Linked DNA regions of Paracoccus pantotrophus. The protein of the gene in region 2 binds, or shares a complex with, the protein of the main gene of each other region. Links are inferred from orthologs where the notes say so. Each region holds a gene or a part of one and is shown on either strand. Other genes may lie near its edges. The genes, in order: ESD82_RS06335 and ESD82_RS12275.

Region 1 (12,847 bases), on a different replicon or contig from region 2:
CGTGGCCGCGTCCGCCGCGCCAAGCTGTATTACCTGCGCGATCGCCGCGGCAAGTCCGCCCGCATCGCCGAGGTCAGCAACTACAAGCCCAAAGCCGAAGCCAAGGCCTGAGGAGACGCGCCATGAAAGCAGACATCCATCCCGACTACCACCTGATCGAGGTCAAGATGACCGACGGGACCACCTATCAGGTGCGCTCGACCTGGGGCAAGGAAGGCGACACCATGTCGCTGGACATCGACCCGAACTCGCACCCCGCCTGGACCGGCGGCTCGGCCAAGCTGATGGACACCGGCGGCCGCGTGTCGAAGTTCAAGAACAAATACGCCGGCCTGGGCTTCTGATCCCGCTGCCGACCGGAATTGCGAACGCCGCCCCCTTGGGGGCGGCGTTTCTCGTTGCGGCGGGCGGTGGGCGGCCCTGGCGCGTGCGGTGGCGCAAGGCCGGCCGCGACGGATCGGCGGCTCAATAGGCCAGGCCGAAGATCGGCATCCAGGCCGGCATGCTCGGGGTGCGGTTCAGCGCCAGGCCGGTCAGCTCGCCCCGGCCGGTATCGATCACCACACGGCCGTCGCGATATTCGCGCAGCACCGGGCCCTGCGCGCTTTGATAGGGCGACAGCGCGATGGTGGCATAGCCGCGGTTCGGCCTAGAGAAAACGGCGTGGATCATTGGATCGCTCCTTTCCGGTCGAGGCGATGGATGGCGGTATCCCAGCGCGCCGGATCACGGTGGCGCATCAGGTCGCGCGCGGTCTCGAAGGGGTCGCAGGTGATCAGCCGCAGCGGAATGCCGGAAATGCGATGCGGCTTGCCCGTGCGCCGGTCGATCAGGCTGACGGCATAGCGGGGCGAGGCAGGCATGGCGGCCTGCAGCGCGCGATCGGCAAAGGCCGACAGATGGTTCAGCATGGTCATCTTTGGCTCCTTCCCTTGACTGACCCGGCCGGGGCTTCCGGCACCGCTATATAACGACATAGTTGATCGTGTTTTTCAAGATAAATATCTACCGGCTTTGTCGTGATGAAAGAATGAAGCTGGAACAAACGGTTGAACGGCCGGCGGGGCAGGGCTGTCCCGCTGCGAAAAGCGTGCGCCGGGCCGCGATTCGGCCGGTCTCGGCGCTTTTCATCGTGCCGGGCGCGGCCTATTGTCCGGCGCGACGCGGGCCGGCATCGCAGGGGGATTCGTGGCGCATATCATCGTCGTCGGGAACGAAAAGGGCGGTTCGGGCAAGTCCACGACCTCGATGCATGTGGCGACCGCATTGGCGCGCATGGGCCACCGGGTCGGTGCGCTGGACCTGGACGTGCGCCAGCGCAGCTTCGGCCGCTACCTGGAGAACCGGGCCGCCTTCGCCCAACGCGAGGGGCTGGACCTGCCCACGCCGCTGCTGGGCCGGCTGGAGCCCGAGACGCAGGGCGGCCCGGACCCCTTGTCGCAGGCGGTGGCCGCGCTCGAGGCGGAATGCGACTTCATCCTGCTGGACTGTCCCGGCTCGCATACCCGGCTCAGCCAGATGGCGCATACGCTGGCCGATACGCTGATCACGCCGATGAACGACAGTTTCGTCGATTTCGACCTTCTGGCGCGCCTGTCGCCCGAGGGCAGGATCCTCGGCCCTTCGATCTATGCCGAGATGGTCTGGTCCGCCCGCCAGCTGCGCGGCGAGGCGGGGGCCGGGCCGATCGACTGGCTGGTGCTGCGCAACCGGCTGGGCACGCAGGCCATGCACAACAAGCGCAAGGTCGGTGGCGCGCTGACCACGCTGTCCAAGCGCATCGGCTTTCGCGTGGCGCCGGGCTTCTCCGAGCGGGTGATCTTCCGCGAGCTGTTTCCGCGCGGATTGACGCTCTTGGATCTCAAGGACATCGGCACGGAACAGCTCAACATGTCCAACATCGCCGCCCGGCAGGAACTGCGCGAGCTGATCGGCGAGCTGAACCTACCCGGCGTCAGCGTTTCCTTCTGAAACCCGGCCGGCATTGTTGCCGATGGCCGGCGCCATTATGTTGCGCGGCAGATTGGATTGGAGGGGACGATGACGGCAGCCTGCCGGATCACCCGAATCGCGGTGCTGGCCCTGGCCCTGGCCCTGGGGCCGGGCGGCAAGGTCATGGCCGAGACGGCGGGTGCCGTCGAGCAACCCGAATTGCCGGTGGTCACGCTGGCCACCGCCCGGCAGGACTGGATCGAGGCGCGGGTGCCGGTCTCGGGTTCACTGGTCGCCCGGCAGGAGGTGCAGGTCCATGCCCTCGTCTCGGGACACGAGATCACCGGCATCGAGGCCGAGGTCGGCGACCGCGTCCAGGCCGGGCAGGTGCTGGCGCGGCTGTCCGATAAGGTGCTGTCGGCGCAACTGGCCCAGGCCGAGGCGGAATATCAGCGCGCCGAGGCCGGGATCAGCCAGGCCGAAAGCCAGATCGCCAGCGCCCAGGCCAGCCTGACCCAGGCGGTTGCGGCGCTGGAGCGCACCCGCAGCCTGCGGCAAAGCGGCAATGCCAGCCAGGCGGTGCTGGACCAGGCCGTCGCCACCGAGGCCTCGGCGCGCGCGGCTGCGGCCTCGGCCTCGGACGGGCTGGGCGTGGCGCGTGCCGCCCTGGCGCAGGCCGATGCGGCGCGGCGCATCGCGCAGCTGAACCTGGACCATGCCCGCATCATCGCCCCGGTCGACGGGCTGGTGGTGGCCCGCACCGTGCGGCTGGGCGCCATTCCCGGCGGCGGGGCCGAGCCGCTTTTCACCCTGATTGCCGGCGGCGAGGTCGAGCTGGAGGCCGATGTGATCGAGACCGCGCTGAGCCAGCTACACCCCGGCGATGCCGCCGAGATCGAGGTCGCGGGCCTTGGCCGCGTCCAGGGCCAGCTGCGCCTGGTGCCGGCCGCCGTCGATCCGGTGACGCGGCTGGGGCCGGCGCGCATCGCGCTGGACCCCGATCCGCGGTTGCGGACCGGGCTTTTCGCCAGCGGCTGGATCATCACCGACCGGCGGCAGGCGGTGACGGTGCCTGCGTCAGCCGTCCTGGCCGATGCCTCGGGCGAGCGGGTGCAGGTGGTCAAGGACGGCCGGATCGAGACGCGCGAGGTCCGCGGCGGGCTGATCTGGCAGGGCCGGCGCGAGATCCTGGAAGGCGTCGCGCCGGGCGAGACGGTCGTGGCCCGCGCCGGCGCCTTCTTCCGCAGCGGCGACCAGGTGCGGGCGGCGCCATGAACTTCTCGGCCTGGTCCATACGCCATCCGGTGCCACCCATCGCGATCTTCCTGGTGCTGATGCTGATGGGGTTTTACAGCTTCAGCCGGCTGGCGGTGACGGCCATGCCGAACATCGACCTGCCGCTGGTCAGCGTGGTGGTCAGCCAGCCGGGTGCCGCGCCCTCGGAACTGACCCGGCAGGTGATCCAGCCCATCGAGGATTCCATCGCCTCGATCACCGGCGTGCGGCACATCACCTCCTCTGCGACCGACAGTTCGGCCCGCATCTATGTCGAGTTCGAGCTGGAGACCGATACCGACCGCGCCGTCAACGATGTCAAGGACGCGGTGGCCAATGTCCGCGCCGACCTGCCCGAATCCATCGTCGAGCCGCTGATCCACCGCATCGATATCAGCGGCATGGCGATCCTGACCTATGCCGTCAGCAATCCCGGCATGAGCATCGAGGAACTGTCGGATTTCGTCGACGACGTGGTGTCGCGCGATCTCTCCACCGTGCCGGGCGTGGCCAGCATCACCCGCATCGGGGGCGCCGACCGGCAGATCAACGTGGATCTGGACCCGCATCGCATCTTGGCCTTCGGGCTGACGGCGGCCGAGATCTCGGAGCAGCTGCGGGCCAAGAACATCGACATGGGCGGCGGGCGCGGCGACCTGGCCGGCACGGAATATTCCATCCGTGCGCTGGGATCGGCGGGCGACGTGGCCCGGCTGGCCGCGACGCCGATCCTGATCGGGGGCGGGCGCACGGTGCGGCTGGACCAGCTGGGCAGCGTCACCGACGGCGCCAGCGAGGAACGCAAGTTCGCCCTGCTCGACGGCCAGCCGGTGGTGGCCTTCGGCGTCTTCCGCGCCAGCGGCGAATCGGACCTGGAGGCCGGCGACGGCACCAAGGCCCGCATCGCCGAGATCGAGGCCCGCAACCCCGGCACCCGCATCACCCTGATCGACGATGCGACGACCTATACCTCGGGCAGCTATCACTCGACCATGGAGACGCTCTACGAGGGCGCGGCGCTGGCGGTGGTGGTGGTGTTCCTGTTCCTGAGGAACTGGCGCGCGACGCTGATCGCCGCCGTGGCGCTGCCCCTGTCGATCATCCCGACCTTCTTCGTCATGCATTGGCTGGGCTTCACGCTGAACGGCATCAGCCTGCTCGCGATCACCCTTGTCACCGGCATCCTGGTCGACGACGCCATCGTCGAGATCGAGAACATCGTGCGGCACATCAACATGGGCGTTCCCGCTTATGAGGCCAGCATGGAGGCCGCGAACGAGATCGGCCTGACCGTCATCGCCATCAGCTTCTCGATCGTCGCGGTCTTTGCCCCGGTCAGCTTCATGGGCGGGATTCCGGGCCAGTATTTCAAGCAGTTCGGCTTGACCGTCGCGGTTTCGGTGCTGTTCTCGCTCCTGGTGGCGCGGCTGATCACGCCGATGCTGGCGGCCTATTTCCTGCGCGACAACACGCGGCTGGCCGAGGAGCGCGACGGACCGGTGCTGCGGAGGCTGATGGCGGTGCTGCGCTGGACGCTGCGCCATCGCGGGCTGACGTTGCTGATGGGGCTGGGGGTCTTTGCCGGCTCGATCTTTTCCGCCACGCTGTTGCCGACCGAGTTCATCCCGGCCTCGGATGTCGGGCGCAGCCAGATCAGCATCGAATTGCCGCCGGGCGCCACGGTGTCGGAAACCGAAGCCGTGGCAAGGATGATCTCGGCGCGCATCAAGGCGGTGCCCGAAGTGCGCTCGGTCTTCGTCAATGGCGGCGAGGACGACGTGGCCAAGGCCAAGCTGATGGTCAATTACGGCCCCAAGGAAGAGCGCGAGCGATCGAGCTTCGCCATCGAGGACGAGTTGAAGCGCGACCTGTCGCAGATCCCCGACCTGCGGATCAATTTCCAGAACGAGGAGGGCAATGCCGACCTGTCCATTTCGGTGCTGGGCGATACCGAGGCAGGCGCGGCCGAGGCGGCCGAGCGGCTGATGGCGGCGATGAAGACCCTGTCCACGCTGGAGGGGGTGACATCCTCGGCCAGCCTGCTACGGCCCGAGATCCAGGTCCATCCCCGCCCCGAGGTCGCGGCCCAGCTGGGCGTGACGGCAAGCGCGCTGGCGACGACGCTGCGGGTGGCGACGCTGGGGGACACGGAATCGAACCTGGCCAAGTTCAACACCGGCGACAAGCAGATCCCGATCATGGTGCGGCTGGACGAGTCCGCCCGGCGCGACCTGATGACGGTGCGCAACCTGCGGGTGCCAAGCTCGGCCGGGCAGGTGCCGCTGGAGGCGGTGGCGGATGTGTCGATCTCGGCCGGGGCGACCGAGATCGGGCGCTACGACCGGCGCTATCGCACGACGGTTTCGGCGAATCTGGCCGGCGGCGCGCTGCTGGGGCCGGTCAATGCCCAGGTCACGGCCCTGCAGGACCGGGTCGAGCTGCCGGCCGGGACCGAGATCCAGCCCTCGGGCGATGCCGAGATCATGGCCGAGGTGTTCCAGGCCTTCACCGTGGCGATGATCTCGGGCGTGCTGCTGACCTATGTGGTGCTGGTGCTCTTGTTTCACAATTTCGTCACCCCGGTCTCGATCCTGATGTCGCTGCCGCTGGCCATCGGCGGCGCGATCCTGGCGCTGTTCCTGACCGGCAATTCCATCAGCATGGCGGTGGTGATCGGCTTCCTGATGCTGATGGGCATCGTGACCAAGAACGCCATCATGCTGGTGGAATTCGCGGTCAGCGCCATAGACCGCGGCGTGGAGAAGCGCGAGGCGATCCTGGATGCGGTGCACAAGCGCGCCCGGCCCATCGTGATGACCACCATCGCCATGACCGCGGGCATGGTGCCCTCGGCCCTTGGCACCGGTGAGGGGGCCGAGTTCAGTTCGCCCATGGCCATCGCGGTGATCGGGGGCCTGCTGCTGTCCACGCTGCTGTCGCTGCTGTTCGTGCCTTCGCTGTTCTCGGTTATCCATGGCGGGCAGGTGCGGGTGGCAGGCTGGCTGCGGCGGCGGATCGGGCTGAACGCGGCACCGGAGCCGGCCGGCGAGTGAGGCCGCTGCCGGGGGCTTCGCGCCCCCGGACCCCCGCGGGATATTTGGACAAGAAAGAAAAAGGGGGCCGGTGGGGGCCCCCTTTTCTTCGTTCCTGGCGGCCGGGTTCAGGCCAGCATGCCCATGGGATTTTCCAGGTGCCTGACGATGGCCTCCAGCAGCTGGGCGCCGAGCGCGCCGTCGATCACCCGGTGGTCGACCGAGAGGGTCATCGACATGACGTTGCGGACCACCACCTCGCCATTCTCGACCACCGGGGTCTGGATGCCGGCACCGACGGCGAGGATCGCGCCATGCGGCGGGTTGATCACCGCGTCGAAATTCTCGATCCCGAACATGCCGAGGTTGGAGATGGCGAAGCTGCCGCCCTGGTACTCGTGGGGCGCGAGCTTCTTGGTCTTGGCGCGGTTGGCCAGATCCTTCATCTCGGCCGAGAGGGCGGACAGCGTCTTTTGCTGCGCGTCCTTCAGGACCGGGGTGAAGAGCCCGCCCTCAATGGCCACGGCGACGGCCACATCCGACGGTTTCAGCTTGAGGATGCGGTCGCCGGCCCAGACCGCGTTCGCATCCGGCACCTCTTGCAGGGCCAAGGCGCAGGCCTTGATGATGAAGTCGTTCACCGACAGCTTCACGCCCCGCGATTCCAGCTGCTTGTTCAGCATGGCGCGGAACTTCATCAACTCGTCGAGCTTCGCGGACCGGCGCAGGTAGAAATGCGGGATGGTCTGCTTGGCTTCCGACAGGCGGGCGGCGATGGTGCGGCGCATGCCGTCCAGCGCCACCTCCTCGGTCTCGCGGTCGGCATAGAGCTTGAGGATGGTTTCCGCGGAGGGACTGGCGGGGGCTGCGGCCGCCGGGGCAGGAGCGGCGGCTTTCGGGGCATCAGTGGCGGCGGGTCTGGCCGCGCCGGGCTTGGCGCCTTCGACATCCGCCTTGACGATGCGGCCATGCGGGCCGGAACCCGTCACGCCGGCAAGGTCGATGCCTTTTTCCGCCGCGATGCGCCGGGCGAGCGGCGAGGCGAAGATGCGCCCGCCCGCCGCCGATTTCGGCGCGGCCGGGGCAGGGGCGACGGCGGCGGCCGTCGCTGCCGGGGCGGCTTCGGCTGTCGCCGCCTCGGGCCTGGCTTCCGCCTTGGCCGCCGGGGCGGCGCCGATGTCATCGGCGGATTCGCCCTCTTCCAGCAGCACGGCGATGGGGGTGTTCACCTTGACCCCCGCCGTACCCTCGGCCACCAGGATCTTGCCCAGCTTGCCTTCGTCCACGGCCTCGAACTCCATCGTGGCCTTGTCGGTCTCGATCTCGGCGATGATGTCGCCGGATTTGACCTCGTCGCCCTCTTTGACCAGCCATTTGGCCAGCGTGCCCTCTTCCATGGTCGGAGAAAGCGCGGGCATCAGGATTTCTGTCGGCATCTCGCTCGCTCCTTAACGGTAGGTGACTTTCTTGACCGCCGCTACCACCTCGTCGGAGGTGATCAGCGCGTGCTTTTCAAGGTTCGCGGCATAGGGCATGGGCACGTCCTTGCCGGTGCAGTTGATCACCGGCGCGTCGAGATAGTCGAAGGCGTTTTCCATGATATGGGCCGAGAGGTGGTTGCCGATCGAAGCGACCGGGAAGCCCTCCTCCACCGTCACGCAGCGGTTGGTGCGCTTGACCGATTCGATCAGCGTGGCGTAGTCGATGGGGCGCAGGGTGCGCAGGTCGATCACCTCGGCCTCGATGCCTTCCGACGCCAGCTTCTCGGCGGCTTCGAGCGCATGGACCATGCCGATGCCGAAGCTGACCAGGGTCACGTCGCGGCCGGGACGCACGATCTTGGCCTTGCCGAAGGGAATGGTGAAATCCTGAAGATCCGGCACCTCGAAGCTGCGGCCGTAGAGGATCTCGTTTTCCAGGAAGATCACCGGGTTCGGGTCGCGGATCGCCTGTTTCAGCAGGCCCTTGGCGTCGGCCGCCGAATAGGGCATCACCACCTTGAGGCCGGGGATCTGCGCATACCAGGCGGCGTAGTCCTGGCTGTGCTGGGCCGCCACGCGGGCGGCGGCGCCGTTCGGGCCGCGGAAGACGATCGGGCAGCCCATCTGGCCGCCGGACATGTAAAGCGTCTTGGCGGCCGAGTTGATGATATGGTCGATGGCCTGCATGGCGAAGTTGAAGGTCATGAACTCGACGATGGGACGCAGCCCGGCCAGCGCCGCACCGGTGCCGATGCCGGCGAAGCCGATTTCCGAGATCGGCGTATCGACGACGCGGCGCGGGCCGAACTTGTCCAGAAGGCCCTGGCTGATCTTGTAGGCGCCCTGGTATTCGCCGACTTCCTCGCCCATCAGGAAGACGGTCTCGTCGCGGGTCATTTCCTCTTCCATGGCCTCGCGCAGGGCCTCGCGCACGGTCATGATCTTCATCGGCGTGCCTTCCGGCCAGTCGGGCGACTGGTCCGCGACCGGGGTCGGGGCAGGGGCGGCCGCCTGCGCCGGAGCGGACGGAGCCTCGGCCCTGGCCTCGGCGGGTGCGGGCTCGGCTTTCGGTGCCGGGGCGGCATCGGCGGATTCGCCCTCTTCGACCAGGACCGCAATGGGGGTGTTCACCTTGACCCCCTGGGTGCCCTCGGCAATGAGCAGCCGGCCGAGGATGCCCTCGTCCACGGCCTCGAACTCCATCGTGGCCTTGTCGGTCTCGATCTCGGCGATGATGTCGCCGGATTTCACGCTATCGCCTTCCTTGACCAGCCATTTGGCCAGCGTGCCTTCCTCCATGGTCGGCGACAGGGCGGGCATCAGGATTTCGGTTGCCATGGTTCCCTCCCCTCAGGCGTTCTGTTCCGCGCCGCCCTGCGGCACTTCCTGGGCATAGATGTCGCTCCAGAGCTCCTCCAGCGGCGGCTCGGGGCTGTCCTTGGCGAACTCGGCGGAATCGTTCACGATGTCCTTGATCTCCTTGTCGATGGCCTTGAGGTCTTCCTCGGAGGCATGCTGGCCTTGCAGCAGCAGCTCGCGGACGTGCTCGATCGCGTCGCGCTCGTCGCGCATCTTCTGCACTTCCTCGCGGGTGCGGTATTTCGCCGGGTCGGACATCGAATGGCCGCGATAGCGATAGGTCATGACTTCCAGGATGTAGGGCCCCTTGCCGGCGCGGCAATGCGCCACCGCCTTTTCGCCCGCGGCCTTGACCGCCAGCACGTCCATGCCGTCCACCTGCTCGCCCTTGATGCCGAAGGCCTCGCCCCGGCCGAAGAGCGTGGTCGACTTGGTCGAGCGCTTCATCGAGGTGCCCATGGCATATTGGTTGTTCTCGATGACGAAGACGACGGGCAGGCTCCACAGCTCGGCCATGTTGTAGGTCTCGTAGACCTGGCCCTGGTTCGAGGCGCCGTCGCCGAAATAGACGAAGGTGACGTTGTCGTTGCCCAGGTACTTGTCGGCGAAGGCGAGGCCGGCGCCCAGCGGCACCTGCGCCGCGACGATGCCGTGGCCGCCGTAGAAATGCTTCTCGCGGCTGAACATGTGCATCGAGCCGCCCTTGCCCTTGGAATAGCCGCCGATGCGTCCGGTCAGCTCGGCCATCACGCCGCGGGCTTCCATGCCGCAGGCCAGCATATGGCCGTGGTCGCGATAGGAGGTGATGCGCTTGTCGCCTTCCTTCGCCGTGGCTTCAAGGCCGACGACGACGGCCTCCTGGCCGATATAGAGGTGGCAGAAGCCGCCGATCAGGCCCATGCCGTAAAGCTGGCCGGCCTTTTCCTCGAATCGCCGGATCAGCAGCATGTCGCGGTAGTATTGAAGCAGCTCATCCTTGGACACGTTGGGCGTGCTTTGCTTGGCTGCGGGCTTTCTGACCATGGGCCTCCTCCTCGGGGCGGGGATAGTTCAGCGTTAAACTAATTCTAGGCGAAGCTTTCGGGGGAAGTAAACCGGACTCGTGCATCCGTCCAGAGGGCAGATGCGGAAAGCCGCCTGCGCTGGGGAAATAGTCGAGGCGCGCAAGGGGGCGTCGCCGCGTCCTGGGGCGCGGGTGCATGGGTATTTGGGAAACGGTGAATGACGGGGCCGGGCCTGGTGGCCTGGCATTCAGCGGATGATGATCTCGTCGGCGCGCACCAGGCCCAGCACGTCGCGGGCGCGTTCGTCCAGCAGGTCGAGGTCGAGATATTCGTCCGACAGGCGCCGCGCCAGGTTGCGCATCCGGTCCACCTCGGTCTGCAGCTTATCGCGCTGCTGGACCAGTTCCTGCGTTTCGGCCTGCAACTGCACCCGGCGCAGGATGCCGGATGGGCCCTGCACCGCCGCATAGGCGAAATAGACGCCCAGAAGGATCATCACGACGAAGAAGATGATGGCGCTGATCGACAGGCGTTGGGTCATGCACGGATCATAGGGCTGCTCGGCTGTTTCGGGCGATCATGCCACAGGCGGCCCGTCGGGGGAATCCCCTAAGCGCCGCGCAGGATGTCGTCGAGCACCAGGGCCATGACCCGGGCGGAATCCCGCATATCGTCCACCCCTACCCATTCGTCGGGCTGGTGCGCCAGGTCCAACACGCCGGGCCCGTAGGCGATGCAGTTTTTCAGCTTGCCGATGCGGTCGATATGCTTCTGGTCGTAGGTGCCGGGGCTGACCACGTAGCCGGCTTCGCGGCCCAGCACCCGTTCGATGGCGGCGGCGGTCGAGCGCACCACCGGCGCCTCGCGGTCGGTCATGCTGGGGATCACCTCGAAGAGGTCGCGGATCTCGTAGGTGAAACCGGGGCGCGCCGCCTTGACCTTTTCCAGCAGCGCCGTGACCTCGCGCTTGACCTCGGACAGTTCCTCCTCGATCAGGAAGCGGCGGTCGATCACGATGCGGCAGCGGTCGGCGACGCAGGGCGCCGGCAGGCCGGTGAAGTCCGGGCCGTGATCCGGCTCGCCGCCGTGGATCGAGTTGATGTTCAGGGTCGAGTTCCGCGCGCCTTCGGGGATCACCGGCATTTCCGTGTGCTTGCTCATCAGCAGGGGGAACAGCGTGCGCTCCATTTCTTCCAGCACCGCGCCCATGTGGCGGATGGCGCTGTCGCCCAGGAAGGGCATCGAGCCATGGGCGATGCGGCCATGCGTCTCGATCTCGGCCCACCAGACGCCGCGATGGCCCAGGCAGATGCGGTCCTTGTGCAGCGGCTCGGGGATGATGACATGGCCGACATGGGCAAAGGCGCCCTGGCTCGCCAGGTAGGCCACGCCGCCGAAGCCGCCCGATTCCTCGTCCGCGGTGGCGCTGATCTCGATCTGGCCGGGATGGTCGGGGTAAAGCGCGACGAAAGCCTCGGCCGCGATGATGCTGGCGGCCAAGCCCCCCTTCATGTCGCAGGCGCCGCGGCCATAGATGCGTCCGCCCTCCAGTTCGGCGGCGAAGGGATCGCGGCTCCAGCCGTGGCCAACCTCGACCACGTCGTGATGGCTGTTGAAATGCACGCAGTCGCCGGGCGGGCCGCCCCGATGCCGGGCGACCAGGTTCCAGCGCGGAAAGGCCTCGCTGTCGCCCGGCGCGCCATGGGCGCGGATCAGTTCGCAGGCCCAGCCCTGCGGCGCCAGCCGCGCCTGCAGGTATTCGCAGATCTCGCGATAGTTGCGGCCCGGCGGATTCAGCGTCGGAATGCGGATCAGATCCCGGGTCAGGCGGACCAGGTCGTCGCGGCGGTTTTCGATCTCGAGGGCAAGGGCGTCCATGGCGCAAGGCTAGGCCGGGCGCGGCGGCGCGGCAATGGGGTCATTGACAGTCGCGGCGCGGGGGCCTTCCATGGGGCAGGATTTTCGCAACCAGGGTCTGCCCGATGATCGCCTTTCTTCGCCTGATCGGCATGGTCCTGGTCGTCGAGCTGGTCTTTTACGCGCTGATCTGGATCTATATCCGCAGCCTGCGCCGGGAAGAGCTTGAAAAGGAATGGGATCGCCGCCACCCCGAGCGCGCGGGGCCAAGCCCGGAACGCGCCGAGTTCGTGCGGCGTTCGATGGTGGGCTTCAGCAAGACCCTGCGGGCGCGGCTCGTCGGGCTGGTGCTGGTCCTGCCGGTGGTCGCGATCATCGTGATCATCGTGATCGTGAACTACAATTGAGGGGGCGCCGATGCGCTGGTTCCTGACCGTCCTTGGGGTGATCTTCGGGATCGTGGTCTTCCTGTTCCTGGATTACACGCTGCCCTCGAAGCAGACGGTCCGCATCACCAACACCTACAACCGGCTGACGGATATCGGCGCGAATGCCTTTTTCTATGCCTCGCCCGATACCGGCACGGTGCAGAACGCCCAGGGCCAGCGCGACGTGCGCTTCATCGACACGGTACGGCCGAACGGCAAGCCCTATGTCTATCGCAACGAGGATACCGGCTGGATCTGGCCGCCCTATTTCAAATACGACAGCTCGAACCTGCATGCGCAGGCGACCGATCTGCGCTCGACCGCGACCAGCCCGGAATGGGTCAGCGTGACCTCTTACGGCTGGCGCATCGCCTGGCTCTCGGTCTATCCCAACGCCATCTCGATCAAGCCGGTGGCGGGGCCCGAGGTGAAGCCCTTCAACTGGGCGGCGCAGATCATCCTGCTGATCCTGGGGGCGC
Region 2 (10,861 bases):
GAAGATCTGGCGCCCGAGGACCTGCGGCGCCCGGCCGGAGAGATGCTGCCCAAGCTGCATGGCGCGCTCTTGAAGAACGAGCAGGACGTGGCGCTGTTCGAGCGGCTGGCCTTCATGGCCCGCCGCCAACGCTGAGGGCGGCAGCGATGATCCGCGCGCTTCGCCCCGAGGATCGCAAGGGCTGGCAGCGGCTCTACGAGGGCTACCAGGCCTTCTACGGCTTCGACGACCGGCCGCCGTCGTTCTACGACCGCGCCTTCGACCGGCTGATGGCACGCAACCCGCGCGACTTTCACGGTCTGGTGGCCGAGGCGGAGGGCCGGCTGCTGGGTCTGACGCATTACGTCTTTCACCCGAACCTGTGGCGCGAGGAGGGGGTCTGCTATCTGCAGGATCTGTTCACCGCCCCCGAGGCCCGCGGCCGCGGCATCGCCCGCGCCCTGATCGAAGGCGTCTATGCCGAGGCCGACCGCGCCGGCGTGCCTGCCGTCTATTGGCTGACGGCCGAGGACAATTATCCGGGGCGAATGCTCTATGACCGGATGGCGGTGAAGTCGCCCTTCATCCGCTACAATCGCAAGCTGTGATGCGCCTGTAAGGCAAGGGGCGGCCCGAAGGCCGCCCCCGCGATCCGCTGTCCCTCGCCTCAGCGCAGGCCGGTGGCTTGCAGCAGGCCCTTGCGCTTGGCCTCGTAGTAATAGCCGCGGGCATACCATTTCACCGCGGCATCCTTGTCGCCGTCGGCGACCATATAGGCGCCGCGCAGGTATTTGACGCCGTATTTCAGGTTCGTCTCGGCATCGAGCAGCCCGGCGGGCGGGCCCTGATAGCCCATGCCGCGCGCGGTGGCGGGCAGGATCTGCATCAGCCCGTAATAGGGGCCGTTGCGGGCGCCGGGACGATGGGTCGATTCGCGGATGATGACGCGCTGCACCAGGTCCACCGGCACATCGTATTCCGCCGCGTATTTGTTGATCAGCCGGCGCAGTTCCGGTGTCTCGTTCGGATGCAGCGCCGCGACCTGGGCGGCCGAGGCGCGGGGTTCGACCAGATAGCGGCGGTCGGGATCGACCCGGTTGTCGCCGCAGGCGCCGACGGCCAGCGTGCCGGCCAGCGCCAACAGTCCGAGGATGGATTTCATGACTGCCCCTTGTCTTTTCATTGACCAAGGGATTAGCCGCAGCTGCCAGAGTCGGGGAAATCAAAAGACAGGACCGCCCGGTTCAGGGGCGGTCCATCGGCGGAAACCCGCCGCAACATGGTGCCGGTTTCGGTGGCGATCCGCCGATCAGGCGTGGATCGCGCCGTCGCCGCAGGCCAGCGCCGCCTCGCGCACCGCTTCCGAGCAGGTCGGATGGGCGTGGCAGGTCAGTGCGATGTCCTGGGCCGAGGCGCCGAATTCCATCGCCACGCAGACCTCGTGGATCATCTCGCCGGCATTCGGGCCGATGATGTGGCAGCCCAGCACCCGATCGGTCTCGGCATCGGCGATCATCTTGACGAAGCCCTCGGCCTGGAACAGGGCCTTGGCGCGGGCATTGCCCATGAAGGGGAACTTGCCGACCTTGACCTTGCGGCCGCTTTCCTTGGCGGCCTCTTCGGTCAGCCCGACCGAGGCGACCTCGGGCGTGGTATAGATCACGCCGGGGATCACGTCGTAATTCACATGGCCATGCTTGCCGGCGATGACCTCGGCCACCGCCATGCCCTCGTCCTCGGCCTTGTGGGCCAGCATCGGGCCCGGCACCGCGTCGCCGATGGCGTAGATGCCCTTGACGCTGGTCTGCCAGTGTTCGTCGATCTGGACGAAGCCGCGATCGGTCAGCGCGACGCCGACCTTGTCCAGGCCCAGCCCGGCGACATAGGGGCGGCGGCCGGTGGCGACCAGCACGCATTCGGCCTTGATCTCATGCTCGCTGTCGTCCTTGCGCAGCTTGTACTTGACCTCGGCCTTGCCCTTTTCGACCTCGACCTCGGACACGGCCGCGCCCAGGACGAATTTCAGCCCCTGTTTCGCCAGGATGCGCTGGAACTGCTTTTGCACCTCGGCGTCCATGCCGGGGGTGATGGCGTCCAGGAACTCGACCACCGTTACCTCGGCGCCGAGCCGGGCATAGGCCGAACCCAGTTCCAGCCCGATCACGCCCGCGCCGATCACCACCATCGACTTGGGGATCTTCGGCAGCGACAGGGCGCCGGTCGAATCGACGACGATGCCGGCGGCATTATCGACCTCGACCCCCTTCAGGCTGGCCGGTTCCGAGCCGGTGGCGATGACGATGTTCTTCGTCTCGTGGACGGTGTCGCCGACCTTGACCTTGCCGGGCGCTTCGATGCTGGCCCAGCCCTTGAGCCAGTCGATCTTGTTCTTCTTGAACAGGAACTCGATGCCCTTGGTATTGCCGGCGACCGTCTCGGCCTTGTAGCCCTGCATCTTGTCCCAATCGACCTTGGGCTTGGCGCCCATCAGGCCCATCTTCTCGAAATTCTCGTGGGTCTCGTGCAGCATGTGGCTGGCATGCAGCAGCGCCTTGGAGGGGATGCAGCCGACGTTCAGGCAGGTGCCGCCCAGCGTCTCGCGTCCCTCGACGCAGGCGACCTTCAGGCCCAGCTGGGCGGCGCGGATCGCGCAGACATAGCCGCCGGGACCGGCGCCGATCACGATCAGGTCATAGGTGGACATTCAGGTCTCCTTGCAGTTCGCGGCGCGCTTGCCGGCGCCGCCCGTTCGGTTCAGGTGAATAAGGCGATCAGGATCATCGCCAGCGTGGCGACGAACCCCACCCCCCAGATGACCGAGCGCCAGGGCGACCAGCCATAGGCATAGGCGGGAATATAAAGCAGCCGCGCCAGCAGGTAGCTCCAGGCGCAAAGCACGGTCAGGGCCGAGCCGGCATCCGACAGCACCACCAGCACGACGGCGATGGTAAAGAGGATCAGTCCCTCGAAATGATTGTCCGCAGCGCGGCGCAGCCGTCCGGTCAGCGCGGAAAACTCCGGCTGCCTGTCGCGCGGGCTGGCGTTCCATTTCGCGCCGACATCGCGGTTCATCGAGGCGGCGGCCAGGCCGATCTGCACGGCTTGCAGCAGCGCGGCCAGCGCCAGGGCGGTGGTTTCGGCGGCCATCAGGCGGTCTCGACCAGGTGGAAGGCGGTGGCCGAGACGCCGGCCTGGCTGTTGAAGACCCCCGCTGCCCCTTCCAGATAGGCCCTGGCCACCGCCGCGTCGCCCACCTGGAACAGCGCCCAGGCGCTCTGGTCGTTCTCGCGCCACAGCTGCAGCAGCGACAGGCCGTTATTGCCGCGATCCTCGGCATCGGCGTCGAAGGCGGCCTTGAAGGCGGCGTAACCGGCGATGGTGTAATGGGCGATCATCTGGGTCATGGGGGACTCCTCCGTTTCGGCCCGGCTTCCCGTCGGGATGAGCGGCAAGGCGGCCCGGTGCGGGTCAACGGATACAGGCCGGAAAGAGTTGCGCGGCGGCTTCCTGGGCGCGCCGGGGGCGGGCCTGCCGCCCCCGGCAGGCCGGGATCACAGGTCCATCAGCAGGCGGCGCGGATCCTCCAGTGCCTCCTTGACGCGCACGAGGAAGGTCACGGCGCCCTTGCCGTCCACGATGCGGTGGTCGTAGCTCAGCGCCAGGTACATCATCGGCCGGATGACGATCTGGCCGTCCACGACGACCGGGCGGTCCTGGATCTTGTGCATGCCCAGGATGCCCGATTGCGGCGGGTTCAGGATCGGCGAGGACATCAGCGAGCCGTAGACGCCGCCGTTCGAGATGGTGAAGGTGCCGCCCTGCATTTCCGCCATGGTCAGCTTGCCGTCGCGGGCGCGGGTGCCCAGCTCGGCGATCTCCTTCTCGATCCGGGCGAAGCTCTTCTGGTCGGCATCGCGTACCACCGGCACCACCAGGCCGCTGGGCGTGCCCACCGCCACGCCCATGTGGACGAAGTTCTTGTAGACCACGTCGCCGCCGTCGATCTCGGCATTGACCTCGGGCACTTCCTTCAGCGCGTGGCAGCAGGCCTTCACGAAGAAGGACATGAAGCCGAGCTTGACCTTGTGCTTCTTCTCGAACTGGTCCTTGTAGGTGTTGCGCAGGTCCATGATGCCCTTCATGTCCACCTCGTTATAGGTGGTCAGCATCGCGGCGGTGTTCTGCGCGTCCTTGAGCCGGCGGGCGATGGTGGCGCGCAGGCGGGTCATCTTGACCCGCTCCTCGCGCGCCGCGTCATCGGCCGAGCTGGGCGCGCGCGGCGCCTGGGCCGGGGCCGGGGCGGGCGAGGCGGCGGCCGGTGCCGTAGCCGCGCGGGCCACGTCCTCCTTCATCACCCGGCCGTCGCGGCCGGTGCCGGTGACGGCATCGCGGCTGACGCCGGCCTCGGCCATGGCCTTCTTGGCCGAGGGCGCATCCTCGACATCCTTGCGCGGTGCGGGGGTTTCCGGGCCGGCGCCGGGCGATTGCACGGCGGCTGCGGCAGCAGCAGGGGCCTCGGCCCCGGGGGTCGCGGTCGCGCCCTCGGTGATGACCGCCAGCCGGGCGCTGGCCTCGACCGTTGCGCCCTCGGGGCGAGGATCTCGGCCAGCACGCCCGCGGCGGGAGCCGGAACCTCGACCGAGACCTTGTCGGTCTCAAGCTCGCACAGCATCTCGTCCTGCGCGACCGCATCGCCGACCTTCTTGAACCAGGTCGCCACCGTGGCCTCGGTCACGCTTTCGCCCAGGGTGGGCACCATCACGTCGACGGATTTTCCGCTCATCTTTCTCTGTCCTTCCTGAGCCTTCGTGCCCGCATCAGCCTTGGGCAACATTTCTTCCGGGCCGGCATCGCCCTGTTCCATGATCTGCGCGAGCAGCGCGTTGGGCGCGACCACCGTGCCTTCGGGCGCGACGATCTCGGCCAGCTTGCCGGCGACGGGCGAGGGCACCTCGACCGTCACCTTGTCGGTTTCCAGCTCGCACAGCATTTCATCCACGGCGACGCGGTCGCCCGGTTTCTTGAACCAGGTGGCCACCGTCGCTTCGGATACCGATTCCCCAAGCGTGGGGACGCGTAGTTCCACTGCCATGTCAGGCCCCGATGGTGATGGCTTCGTGGACCAGGGCCTCCTGCTCGGCCTTGTGGCGCGAGGCAAGCCCGGTGGCCGGCGAGGCCGCGGCATGGCGGCCGACATAGCGCGGACGGCCATGCTTGGCGCCGATGCGCGACAGCACCCATTCGATATTGGGCTCGACGAAGGTCCAGCCGCCCTGGTTCTTGGGCTCTTCCTGGCACCAGACGATCTCGGCATCCTTGAAGCGTTCCAGCTCCTTGGACATGCTGTGGGCCGGGAAGGGATAGAACTGCTCGAGCCGCAGGATATAGACATCCTCGGCCCCGGCGGCGTCGCGGGCCTGCAAGAGATCGTAATAGACCTTGCCCGAGCAGATCACCACCCGGCGGATCTTGTCGTCCGGGGCCAGCTTGAACTCGGACTTGCCGCGGTCGGCATCGTCCACCAGCACGCGGTTGAAGGTCGAGCCGGCCAGGAACTCGTCCGCCGTGGACAGCGCCAGCGGGTGACGCAGCAACGATTTCGGCGTCATCAGCACCAGCGGCTTGCGGAAGGGCCGCTTCAGCTGCCGGCGCAGGATGTGGAAATAGTTCGCCGGCGTGGTGCAGTTCGCCACGATCCAGTTGTCCTCGGCGCACATCTGCAGCCAGCGCTCCAGCCGGGCCGAGCTGTGTTCCGGGCCTTGGCCCTCGTAGCCATGCGGCATCAGCATGACGAGGCCCGACATGCGCAGCCATTTCTTTTCGCCCGAGGTGATGAACTGGTCGAACATGATCTGGGCGCCGTTGGCAAAATCGCCGAACTGGGCCTCCCACATGACCAGGCTGTTCGGCTCGGCCAGAGAATAGCCGTATTCGAAGCCCAGCACCGCATATTCCGACAGCATCGAGTCGATGACCTCGTAGCGCGCCTGCCCGCCGCGGATGTGGTTGAGCGGGTAATAGCGTTCCTCGGTCGCCTGGTCGATGAAGGCCGAATGGCGCTGCGAGAAGGTGCCGCGGGTCGAGTCCTGTCCGGCCAGGCGCACCGGATGCCCTTCCAGCAGCAGCGAGCCGAAGGCCAGCGCCTCGCCGGTCGCCCAGTCGAAACCCTTGCCGGTCTCGAACATCTGCTTCTTGGATTCCAGCAGGCGGCCGACGGTCTTGTGCAGGTCGAACCCTTCGGGCACGCGGGTCAGCGCGCCGCCGATCTCGGCCATGGTCTCGGGCGCGATGGCGGTCTGGCCCAGGTTCTCCTCGGCATGCTCGGCCTCGAGCCCCGACCATTTGCCGTCCAGCCAGTCGGCCTTGTTCGGCTTGAAGTTCTTGCCGACCTCGAACTCCTCGTTCAGATGGGCCTGGAAGGCGGCCTTCATCTCCTCGATCTCGCCCTCGGGGACCAGGCCGTCGGCGACCAGTCGCTCGGTATAGCGTTGCAGCGTGGTCTTGTGGCCCTTGATCTTCTTGTACATCACCGGGTTGGTGAACATCGGCTCGTCGCCTTCGTTGTGACCGAAGCGGCGATAGCAGAAGATGTCGATGACCACGTCCTTGTGGAATTTCTGCCGGAACTCGGTCGCGACCTTGGCGGCATGGACCACGGCCTCGGGGTCGTCGCCGTTGACGTGGAAGATCGGCGCCTCGACCATCAGCGCGATGTCGGTCGGATAGGGCGAGGTGCGGCTGAAATGCGGCGCGGTGGTGAAGCCGATCTGGTTGTTCACCACGATATGGATGCAACCGCCGGTGCGGTGGCCCTTGATGCCGGAAAGCTGGAAGCATTCCGCGACGATGCCCTGGCCGGCAAAGGCCGCGTCGCCGTGCAGCAGGATCGGCAGCACCGCCGTGCGATAGGTCTGGTCCGACAGCTGGTCCTGCTTGGCGCGCACCTTGCCCAGCACCACCGGGTTCACCGCCTCCAGGTGCGAGGGGTTCGCGGTCAGCGACAGGTGGACGGTGTTGTCGTCGAAGGTGCGGTCCGACGAGGCGCCGAGGTGATATTTCACGTCGCCCGAGCCGTCCACGTCGTCGGGCTTGTAGCTGCCGCCCTGGAATTCGTGGAAGATGGCGCGATAGGGCTTGCCCATCACATTGGCCAAGACCGACAGGCGGCCGCGATGCGGCATGCCGATCACCACGTCCTTGACCCCCAGCGCGCCGCCGCGCTTGATGATCTGCTCCATGGCCGGGATCAGCGCCTCGCCGCCGTCAAGGCCGAAGCGCTTGGTGCCCATGTATTTCACATGCAGGAACTTCTCGAAGCCCTCGGCCTCGACCAGCTTGTTGAGGATGGCGCGGCGGCCTTCGCGGGTGAAGGCGATCTCCTTGCCGTAGCCCTCGATCCGCTCCTTGAGCCAGGCGGCTTCCTCGGGGTTCGAGATATGCATGAATTGCAGCGCGAAGGTGCCGCAATAGGTGCGGCTCATCAGGTCGACGATCTGGCGGATCGTGGCGATCTGCAGGCCAAGCACGTTGTCGATGAAGATCGGCCGGTCCAGGTCGGCCTCGGTGAAGCCATAGGTCTTGGGGTCCAGCTCGCCATGGTCGGGGATCTCGCGCATGCCCAGCGGGTCCAGGTCGGCATGCAGGTGGCCGCGGATGCGGAAGGCGCGGATCAGCATGATGGCGCGGACGCTGTCCAGAACCGCGCGCTTGAGCTGCTCGTCCGTCAGGTTCACGCCCTTTTCGCCGGCCTTGGCGGCGATCTTGTCCAGAGCCGCCTTGGCCTCGGCCTTGGGCAGCATCGGCCATTCGCCGGTCAGCGCCGCGGTGGTGTCGTCCGCGGGCAGCGGCGGCCAGTCGGCGCGTTGCCAGCTGGCGCCCTTGGCCTCGCGGGTGACCACGGCCTCCTCGTCGCCCAGGCTGCGGAAGAAGGCGTCCCACGCCTGGTCGACCGCCGCCGGGTTCTGGGCCCACTGGCCGTAAAGCTGCTCGACATAGGCCGCGTTATGGCCTTGCAGGAAGCTCGAATCGTGGAAGGCCGAGTTTGGGGATTGATCGTTCATTGGCTTGCCTCCGGGAAGTCCTTATCCGTTCGCGCCCGGATCAGGGGCGGTCGCATTGTTCTGGCCATGTCCGGGAGCGGTCCCGGTGATCAGCCTGGTCTGAAGATCCTGATACCATGCCGGCAGCCCGGCGCGCGGCTGGCGCAGCAAGGCGGGCAGGTGGCGGCCGGCCAGCAGGGCGCCGCGGAACTGCGGCAGATCCCAGCGGGCGCCGGCGATGTCCTTGGGCAGTTCGGCCAGCGCCATGCGCAGGTACCACAGCCCATAGCGGGCCAGGTCGCGCCCCTGCCGTTCGGAATTGCGGCGCACGAAATAGGCGATGTTGAGCAGGGCCAGCATGGCGCTGATCCGGCGCCGGTCTCGGCCCGCAGCCGCCTCGAGGTGGTGGATCAGCGCATCGGGCGCGATGGCCAGCATCCCGTGCCGGCCAAAGCGATAGCTGGCATCCAGATCCTCGGCGATGGAACTGCCGACCAGCCCTTCGTCGAAGGGCTCGCGCAGCGCCAGGTGGCGGCGCAGGGTCAGGGCGAAGCCGACGATGAAATCGACGCGCAGCAAGCCCTGCGGCAGGGTGGCATCGCCTTGCCAGCGCCGCTCGGGGCGATCATAGCCCAGGAAACGCTGCTCGGCCGGAATCATCAGCAGGTGGCGCAGGGCAAGGTCGATGCTGCGCTGCACCGGCCCTGACCGGCCCGCGGCCAGCTTGGCGGCTGGGTTGGTGCGCTTGCTCTCACCCCCGCCCGTCACGCCATCCGAGCCGGTGTTCCGGGCCGAGATCGCCACGATGCGGCCCTGGGTGTCGGCGCGGTATTGCGCCATGATCCGCCCGGCGCAATCGGGATGCAGCAAGGCGTCGTCATCGATCATGAACAGGATGTCGGCCCGCGCCAGCGCGACGGCCTGGTTGCGCTGCACGGTCAGCGATTTGCGCCGGGCCGGCACATAGGTCAGCGGACAGCCGCCGGCCGCGGCGATTACCGCCTCGACCCTTTCGCGGTTCTGCGCCCAGTCGGCGCTGGCATCGACGATGACGATTTCGGCCGGCCGCTCGGTCGAGGCGAGCGCGGCGCGCACGCAGTCGCAAAGCTGCTTGCCGCGCTGGTAGGTCGAAACGCAAAGCGCCCAGTCCTGCGCCGCCACGGACGAGGCGGGGCGTTTCGCCGGCGGAGGGGGCTGCGGGATCATGCCGCGCCCCGGCTTGGCAGGGCAGGGCCGCGGGCCGGGCAGGGCGCTGTCCCGGCGGTTCTGGCGACGATCTGGCGACGACGGCGGTCCAATCTGGCACCTGCTGGTAAGGTCTGGCGCGGCCCCCGGTAAAGGTAGGCAGGGGCCGCGCCCAAGTCAAAAGCCTTGCGGCATTGTTACCGGCCGAGTGCTTTCAGCACCGCCTCGCCCAGACCCGCGGGGCTGTCGGCGACGACGATGCCGGCCGATTTCATGGCCTCGATCTTCGATTCCGCGTCGCCCTTGCCGCCCGAGACGATGGCGCCGGCATGGCCCATGCGGCGGCCCTTCGGCGCGGTGCGCCCGGCGATGAAGCCGGCGGTCGGCTTCCACTTGCCCTTGCGCTTCTGCTCGGCCAGGAACTCGGCCGCCTCTTCCTCGGCCGAACCGCCGATCTCGCCGATCATGATGATCGACTCGGTTTCCGGGTCGTCCAGGAACATGCGCAGCACGTCGATATGCTCCATGCCCTTGATCGGGTCGCCGCCGATGCCGACAGCGGTGGACTGGCCCAGGCCGACATCGGTGGTCTGCTTGACCGCCTCATAGGTCAGCGTGCCCGAGCGCGACACGACGCCCACCGATCCGCGCGAGAAGATCGAGCCCGGCATGATGCCGATCTTGCACTCGCCCGGCGTCAGGATGCCGGGGCAGTTCGGGCCGATCAGCTGCGACTTGCTGCCTTCCAGCGCGCGCTTGACCTTCATCATGTCGAGCACCGGGATACCCTCGGTGATGGCGACGATCAGCGGGATCTCGGCATCGATGGCTTCCAGGATCGAATCGGCCGCGAAGGGCGGCGGGACATAGATCACGGTCGCATTGGCGCCGGTTTTTGCCACGGCCTCGTGGACCGAGTTGAAGACCGGCAGGTCCAGATGCGTCGTGCCGCCCTTGCCGGGGGTCACGCCGCCGACCATCTGCGTGCCGTAAGCGATCGCCTGTTCGGTGTGGAAGGTGCCCTGGGATCCGGTGATCCCCTGGCAGATGACTTTGGTGTCTTTGTTGACGAGAACGGCCATTAGCCTCTCCTTAAGCGATTACGGAAACACGAAAGTCGCGCGGGCCGATCTTCTCGAAGAAGAGCCGCGTTCCGTCTTTCGCGTTGATATTTTTATAGAACGTCCCAATGGCATCCTTTGCCCTGATGCGAAGAATCCATTTGCCCGTTGCAATATCAGTTTCGAACGAGCCGACCGTATGGAGCTCGACGGTGATCGGCTTTCCTGCCTCCGACTTGTTTCCTCCGCCGAACGAGTCGGCGGGGAACAAATCTCTGATTGGGCTGACCGGGATATGATTGTTATCCACGTTTCCAGCCGTAATCTCGACAGCTTTGCCTTCCACCGCCTTGGCCATGGTGGTCAGCCCTTCACCGCCTTCACGATCTTCTGCGCCGCGTCCGACAGGTCGTCCGCCGCGATCACGTTCAGGCCCGATTCGCCGATGATCTGCTTGCCCAGCTCGACATTGGTGCCTTCCAGGCGCACCACCAGCGGGACTTGCAGCCCGACTTCCTTCACCGCGGCGATGATGCCTTCCGCGATGATGTCGCAGCGCATGATGCCGCCGAAGATGTTGACCAGGATGCCTTTGAC

Evidence for each region.
Region 1: ESD82_RS12275 (region 2) and ESD82_RS06335 share a complex: the UniProt entries of both Escherichia coli proteins name them as parts of the 2-oxoglutarate dehydrogenase (OGDH) complex. The link is inferred for Paracoccus pantotrophus from one-to-one orthologs.

What each region holds. Positions count from the first base shown.
Region 1 is NZ_CP044423.1:1,303,805-1,316,651, reverse strand. The notes cover bases 5,522-8,441. They hold ESD82_RS06335 (pyruvate dehydrogenase complex dihydrolipoamide acetyltransferase), read right to left. Parts: upstream 7,676-8,441; coding sequence 6,368-7,675; downstream 5,522-6,367. Other genes in these bases: ESD82_RS06330 (pyruvate dehydrogenase complex E1 component subunit beta), read right to left, coding at 7,688-8,441; ESD82_RS06340 (efflux RND transporter permease subunit), read left to right, coding at 5,522-6,260. Also shown: rplS (50S ribosomal protein L19), read left to right, coding at 1-111; rpmE (50S ribosomal protein L31), read left to right, coding at 123-344; ESD82_RS06360 (hypothetical protein), read right to left, coding at 466-672; ESD82_RS06355 (hypothetical protein), read right to left, coding at 669-917; ESD82_RS06350 (division plane positioning ATPase MipZ), read left to right, coding at 1,189-1,971; ESD82_RS06345 (efflux RND transporter periplasmic adaptor subunit), read left to right, coding at 2,041-3,207; more of ESD82_RS06340, read left to right, coding at 3,204-5,521; more of ESD82_RS06330, read right to left, coding at 8,442-9,058; pdhA (pyruvate dehydrogenase (acetyl-transferring) E1 component subunit alpha), read right to left, coding at 9,071-10,102; ESD82_RS06320 (FtsB family cell division protein), read right to left, coding at 10,331-10,624; ESD82_RS06315 (acetylornithine deacetylase/succinyl-diaminopimelate desuccinylase family protein), read right to left, coding at 10,693-11,961; ESD82_RS06310 (hypothetical protein), read left to right, coding at 12,066-12,347; ESD82_RS06305 (DUF1523 family protein), read left to right, coding at 12,358-12,847. UniProt on the Escherichia coli protein: E2 component of the 2-oxoglutarate dehydrogenase (OGDH) complex which catalyzes the second step in the conversion of 2-oxoglutarate to succinyl-CoA and CO(2).
Region 2 is NZ_CP044426.1:369,330-380,190, forward strand. The notes cover bases 4,873-8,390. They hold ESD82_RS12275 (2-oxoglutarate dehydrogenase E1 component), read right to left. Parts: upstream 8,040-8,390; coding sequence 5,073-8,039; downstream 4,873-5,072. Other genes in these bases: ESD82_RS12280 (glycosyltransferase family 2 protein), read right to left, coding at 8,061-8,390. In the rest of the region: ESD82_RS12240 (AAA family ATPase), read left to right, coding at 1-135; ESD82_RS12245 (GNAT family N-acetyltransferase), read left to right, coding at 147-587; ESD82_RS12250 (lytic transglycosylase domain-containing protein), read right to left, coding at 647-1,141; lpdA (dihydrolipoyl dehydrogenase), read right to left, coding at 1,289-2,683; ESD82_RS12260 (MAPEG family protein), read right to left, coding at 2,734-3,126; ESD82_RS12265 (hypothetical protein), read right to left, coding at 3,126-3,383; more of ESD82_RS12280, read right to left, coding at 8,391-9,224; sucD (succinate--CoA ligase subunit alpha), read right to left, coding at 9,401-10,285; ESD82_RS12290 (hypothetical protein), read right to left, coding at 10,296-10,622; sucC (ADP-forming succinate--CoA ligase subunit beta), read right to left, coding at 10,628-10,861. UniProt on the Escherichia coli protein: E1 component of the 2-oxoglutarate dehydrogenase (OGDH) complex which catalyzes the decarboxylation of 2-oxoglutarate, the first step in the conversion of 2-oxoglutarate to succinyl-CoA and CO(2).